Chlorobaculum parvum NCIB 8327: one gene and its partner. The protein of the gene in region 1 interacts with the protein of each later gene in a pairwise test. Links are inferred from orthologs where the notes say so. Each region holds a gene or a part of one and is shown on either strand. Other genes may lie near its edges.

Evidence for each region. Proteins that work in one complex are often made in the same cells at the same time.
Region 2: the proteins of ruvA (region 1) and ruvC interact in binary tests that used the Escherichia coli proteins (3 or more experiments, as listed by UniProt). The link is inferred for Chlorobaculum parvum NCIB 8327 from one-to-one orthologs.

Annotation. Positions count from the first base shown.
Region 1 is NC_011027.1:1,943,769-1,946,867, forward strand. Bases 1-2,941 are described here. They hold ruvA (Holliday junction branch migration protein RuvA), read right to left. Parts: upstream 1,808-2,941; coding sequence 1,193-1,807; downstream 1-1,192. Other genes in these bases: CPAR_RS08975 (bifunctional folylpolyglutamate synthase/dihydrofolate synthase), read right to left, coding at 1-1,185; rpsT (30S ribosomal protein S20), read right to left, coding at 1,940-2,215; glmM (phosphoglucosamine mutase), read left to right, coding at 2,428-2,941. Outside these bases: more of glmM, read left to right, coding at 2,942-3,099. UniProt on the Escherichia coli protein: The RuvA-RuvB-RuvC complex processes Holliday junction (HJ) DNA during genetic recombination and DNA repair.
Region 2 is NC_011027.1:565,006-567,907, reverse strand. The notes cover bases 89-2,832. They hold ruvC (crossover junction endodeoxyribonuclease RuvC), read right to left. Parts: upstream 1,871-2,832; coding sequence 1,307-1,870; downstream 89-1,306. Other genes in these bases: CPAR_RS02685 (YebC/PmpR family DNA-binding transcriptional regulator), read right to left, coding at 2,017-2,772; CPAR_RS02695 (CDP-alcohol phosphatidyltransferase family protein), read right to left, coding at 625-1,179; CPAR_RS02700 (bifunctional UDP-3-O-[3-hydroxymyristoyl] N-acetylglucosamine deacetylase/3-hydroxyacyl-ACP dehydratase), read left to right, coding at 89-203. In the rest of the region: more of CPAR_RS02700, read left to right, coding at 1-88.

The sequences.
Region 1 (3,099 bases):
AAGCAGATCAATACCTTCGGCAGCATCTCCACACTCCTCGACCCGTCCGATGCCGGCATCCCGGCACACTTCGGCAAGTTCGGCCTCCGGAAAGCTCCGTGTAGAGGGCAGCGGCACGGCAACCACCTCATCGGCGATGGAAGCAAGCTGCCGCGCAATCCCGGCAGCATCCTTGTCAGCAGCGACACCCAGCAGTACCCGCAATGAGCGGAACGAACCACGCACCTCCCGGAGCGCCTCGACGGTTCGGGACATACCGTCAGGATTGTGCGACACATCGAGCATCACCTTGGGCGAACCCGGAAGCATTTCAAGGCGCGCCCGGTACCCGGTGCCGCGCAAATCGGCAAGCCCCGTTTCAATATGGCTCCACCCGATACCTGCCGAACGGGCGGCCATCACGGCAAGCGTAACGTTCGAGGCGTGGAAAGAGCCGGTAAGCTGCGCCGAGATGCGATGCGCTCCATCCCCGGCAAGTGTGATCTCCAGATCGAGCCTGCCAGGCTGAACAGCAACCGTTTCGCAACTAGCCTCCGAGACATGATGCAACTCTGCCTGTTGCCGCCCGGCGGCCTGCCGGATCGGCGCAAGCGCCTCCTCGTCCGCAACGGCGGTGAAGACGCGCGAACCCGGCTTGATGATCGCGGCCTTCTCAGCGGCGATCGCACCAAGACTGTCGCCAAGCCACTCGGTGTGCTCCAAGCCGATACTCGGAATGATAACAATATCCGCCTTAACGGCGTTGGTCGCGTCGAGCCGTCCGCCCATACCGGTTTCGATCACCGAAGCATCGACCCCCTCGTCGGCGAAGTACGCAAACGCCATCGCGGTGGTCACCTCGAAAAAGGTCGCGCCCAGCTCGACGATAGCCGACTCAAGCTTCGAGCAGTATTCGGCTACACGCGCTTGCGAAATCGGCACGCCATCAATGCGAATGCGCTCGGTGAAGTCGATCAGGTGCGGCGAGGTGAACAGCCCGGCCTTGCGGCCCGACGCCCTGAAAATCGACGCCATGCACGAAGCAACCGTGCCCTTGCCATTGGTTCCGGCAAGATGCACCACCGTACCGAGCCGCCGTTCGGGATGGCCGAGCACATCGAGCAGTGCCTCGATACGTTCGAGGCCAGGCTTAATGCCGAATCGATGAAGGGGAAAGAGAAAATCGAGCGCTTGCCGGTAGTCCACGATGCCCTCAGAGATTGTTGTGCATGGCCGCAAGCGACGTCCTGACGAGCTCCTCGACCGAAAGTCCGGGAGTCGTCTCGAGAACTTTGGAGACCGCTTTCTGCGCGGAAGCTTTCGGGAAACCGAGTGTGGTAAGCGCAGCCACGGCGTCGTCGATCAACTGTGTCGCAGAAAGCACAGCGCTTGGAGCACCTGCCTTTGCGGACGACGTGGGCTGGATTTTGAGAATCTTGTCGCGAAGTTCGAGAATGATGCGCGCGGCGGTTTTCCGCCCCACACCGCTGATACCGAACAAGGTTTCCGGACGATTCGAGACGATGGCCTCCTGAATCTCCCCCACGCTCAGGCCCGACAGCACGGCGATCGCCAGCTTCGGCCCGACGCCGCTGATGGAGAGCAGCAGCCGGAAAAGCTGAAGCTCCTCCTCATCGAGAAAACCAAAAAGCTGCTGAAGATCCTCGCGGACATGGTAGTGCGTGTAGAGAAACACCGGGCTGCCCGGAACCGGCAGGCGGCTGCTCGTCCCCGAAGAGATATGCAGGCGATACCCGATGCCGGATACCTCGACAACCGCCTCCTCACGGGAGGCCGTCACCAGCTCACCTCTTAAAAATGCAAACATGTCGGATGAAATGGACGATACCCGGCCTGCAGTTCGCAAGCGTCGTCAAAGACAGGGCGAACATCACAAACCGGGCATACTGAAAAAGAAGCGTTTCATGCGCCACCGGTCGCGGCGGCACGTAACGATTGGTCAGGCCTGCGGCGTGTAGCTGTTGAGCATCTTGGTCAGCTGAGCCTTTTTGCGCGATGCCTTGTTGGCATGGATGTAGCGCTTGACGCCAAGGCGATCCAGCTTCTGCACTGCCGCACGGTATGCCGACTCGACTTCGCTCTTCGCTGCATTGGCATCGATCAGTTTCTGCATGTTCTTCAAAAGGCCCTTGAGTTCTTTCTTACGGGCACGGTTCCTTTCATTCCTGCGCGCTGCCTGTCTGAGTCGTTTTTCGGCTGATTTGTGTAAAGGCATAACCTTGTGCTGTTAATGTCTTGTAAAGTCTGTTAGAATCTCCTGCGCATTTCGCGCAATAAAAAGGCTTGTAATATACGACAACAGCGCAATAAATAAAAAAACATTGACAGAAAATCTTGTTCATCCTGACCGCTTTGCACCCCGGCTTCGGTGGATTTTACTATATTCCCGCAACACGACGGCATTCGAACATTCCAACCTCTGCCTCCATGAGCCTGATGATCAGCGTCTCCGGCATCCGCGGCGTTGTCGGCGCAAGCCTCACTCCGGAAACTCTCACCGACTTCACGATGGCCTTCGCCACCTGGGTCAGCCGCCGCAAAGCGTTGCAGAACCCGGCATCGGACGCGAAACCCAAAATCGTCATCGGCAGAGACAGCCGACCGACTGGCGGCATCATCACCCAGCTCGTTTCGAGCACGCTCAACCTCTGTGGCTGCGACGTGATCGATGTCGGCATGACCACCACGCCGACGGTCGAACTCGCCACGGCGGGCGAAGAGGCCGACGGCGGGCTGATCGTCACCGCATCGCACAACCCGGTCGAGTGGAACGCGCTGAAAATGCTCGACGAAAAGGGCGAGTTCCTGACCGCCAGCGACGTCGAGGAACTGCTCGTCATTCTGAATGAGAAAAACAAAGAATCCGCCCGCTGGGACGGTCTCGGCTCCATGATAGCGAACGGCTCGTGGGATAAAAAACATATCGACCGGATTCTGAAGCTCGACTGCATCGACCGCGACCTGATTTCGAGCATGAAGTTCCGAGTGCTGGTGGACGCGGTCGAGGGCGCAGGCTCGTTTATCGTGCCGGAACTGTGCCGCCAGCTCGGCATCGCGGAGGTCAAGACGCTCGCCTGCCTCGGCACCGGCATCTTTCCG
Region 2 (2,902 bases), 1.4 Mb from region 1 along the record:
TCAAGGAATCGGTGGTCTTCTTCATGGGCATCGACAAGGCGCGGTTCCGCAAACCGGTACTTCCCGGCGACACGCTGGTTATCGAAGCGGTCATGACCAACATGCGCCGCACGGTCTGCCAGTTCGACGCCAAAGCCTACGTACGTGGCGAGCTCGTCTGCGAAGCCTCGCTGATGGCGACGGTCATGGACAAGAAAAACTGAGAATCAGCCTAAAGCAAAACATGAAAAGGCAGCCTCGACAGAAACAACGTCGAGGCGGCCTTTTCCGCTTTTCCGGGAGACATAAACAGTAGAGTCTGACCAAAACTCACGACATCCGTGTCGGAAAACACTGGCTGGCGCTGAAATACGTCATTCGAGTAAAGTTTTCCACATCAATCCACACCCTGCCAACAGCTCTTCCAACAGGTTACCCACAACTTATCAACACTGTTGACAAAACCGAAACTAGCGGGGTAAATCCGGATAAAATATTATTAATAAATAGCTTAAGCAGGAATAACAATAAGCGTACCCATCATCTTGCGCACACTTATCCATATTTATAGCGTTAATCCGTGGATAACCTTTACAGGCAAGGGAATCGGGGGATTTGGCAGGCAGAAAATTTCGGCAGATGGGCTCAGCTTTTGAAGTCGAGCCCCTTCTGAATACGGTAGAAACGGACGCAATACTCGATAAATGAGTACAACAGCGTCGCGGCCGAAAGGTACATGAAGAACTCCTTGAGCGGCCATTTCTGGAAGATGGGAAGCGGCCAGACCATCGTGATAAACATCATCGACACAAATCCGACGGCCCACTTTCCAGGCCAGAGCGAAGTGGTGAGCACGTTGTGCCGGTGACGAATCCAGGCCGCGCCGAAAAAAATCACCAGATCACGAAACACCACGAACGCCACAAACCAGATCGGAAGCTCACCTTTCCAAAGGTAATAGAGGGCGACGCTGGCCAGGCAGAGCTTGTCGGCAAGCGGATCGAGAATCTTGCCCATGTCGGACACTTCGTTGGTCCAGCGGGCCGTCTGGCCATCGAGCCAGTCGGTGAGCAGCGCGATGAACATGATAATCACCGCGGTTGACGTCTGGCCCGCATCCAGATAGTAGATGAACCAGGGAATCAGCAGAATCCTCAGGAAGCTCAAAGAATTGGGAAGATTGAAGATATGTCCCTGCACAATTTTTCCTGTTTGGTTCCGTAACTGGCCCGAAGGCCATCCTGAGCTTCACTGAACGAAATTGGTTGCCGAATCCACACCGCGGGGGGTGAGATGCGACACTGCGCTTTTTACCGATGATACGCTATCACGCCAACAGTTCAGGATGTGCGTCCACGAAGGCTGCCCATCCCTTGCTTCGGCTTTTTCCGCTCCCGGTCATGCCGCAGTGACCAGTCAGGGAAGCACCTCTTGAAAGATCGCAATATGCGATGCCAAGCGCGTCGGTGACATCAAGCGGCTTCGGCGCTTCTTCGAGCCCCAGCAACCGAGGCAACATCGACGCAACCTGCTCTTTGCGCGCGGCGCCGGTGCCGGTCACCGCAAGCTTGATCTCCCTCGGCGCATATTCACGCACGGGCAATCCGAGCTTTATCACCGTGGCGAGCACCGCGCCCCGCACCTGACCGAGAATCAGCGCGCTCCGGACGTTGCGCCCGACAAACGCGGTTTCAAGCGCAACCGCTTCGGGCTTCATGTTTGCGATCACCTCTTCGAGTCCTGAACAGAGCTGGCCGATCCGTTCGTGCAGCGTTCCGGAAGCGGCGGGACGAATAAGCCCGCAACCGAGCACCGAGAGACGCCCCTCCGCTTCGGCGATCACGCCATAGCCGGTCTTGCGACTGCCCGGATCAACGCCCAGCACAATCATTTAGGCACCTCTAAAAAGTGTCGTGAGCGATTCGAGTGCAAGGCGGCTGGAGCGCAGAAACCGGAGCGTACAGATAGTACGTGAGGATTTCGAGCACCACATAACGCAGCAATCGGATCGCGCAACAAGTTTTTAGAGGTGTCCATTTACTCTTCTTCAAGCGCGCTCATGACGCTTTCGCTGATGTCCATGTTGCTGTACACAGCCTGGGCGTCGTCGCTGTTTTCGAGCGCATCGATCAGCTTGAGCGCCTTGCGGGCATCCTCGACATCGAGCTCGACGTAGTTGTCCGGAATCATGTCCATCTTGGCATTCTCGAACGGAATCTCCGCCTCTTCGAGCGCCTTCTTGACCGGCTCCAGATCCTTCACGTCGGTCAGCACCGTGTAGTACTGTTCGTCGTCGCTCTCCAGCTCTTCGAGGCCTGCGTCAAGCAGCAGTTCCATCAGGTCGTCCTCGGAGATAGCCGACTTTGGCACCTCGATGGAACCCTTGCGATTGAACATCCAGCCGACGCTGCCGTTCTCGCCGAGCGATCCGCCGCTGCGACTCATCAGGTGGCGGATGTCGGCCACGGTGCGGTTGCGGTTGTCGGTCGCAGTCTCGATGATGATCGCGATACCGCCGGGGCCGTAGCCTTCGTAGGTAATCTCTTCATAGGTCGCGCCTTCCAGTTCACCGGTACCCTTCTTGATGGCGCGCTGGATGTTGTCCATCGGCATCGAGTTGGCACGTGCCGTATCGATGGCGAGCCTCAGACGCGGGTTGCCCGACGGATCGCCGCCGCCCATTTTGGCTGCGATGGTGATCTCCTTGACGAGCTTGGTGAACAGATTTCCTCTCTTCTGATCGGTGGCGGCCTTTTTGCGCTTGATGGTCGCCCATTTACTGTGTCCTGACATAGATTACGAGCCGATGATTGATAGTATTCCGGAAATGACGCGGTTATGAAAAGATTTGTTTTACTTTAGGAAAAGCAAATCCTGCGGGGTCAAAAATAAAAGCACCTCCAAAAAAGTGACGTAATCCCGG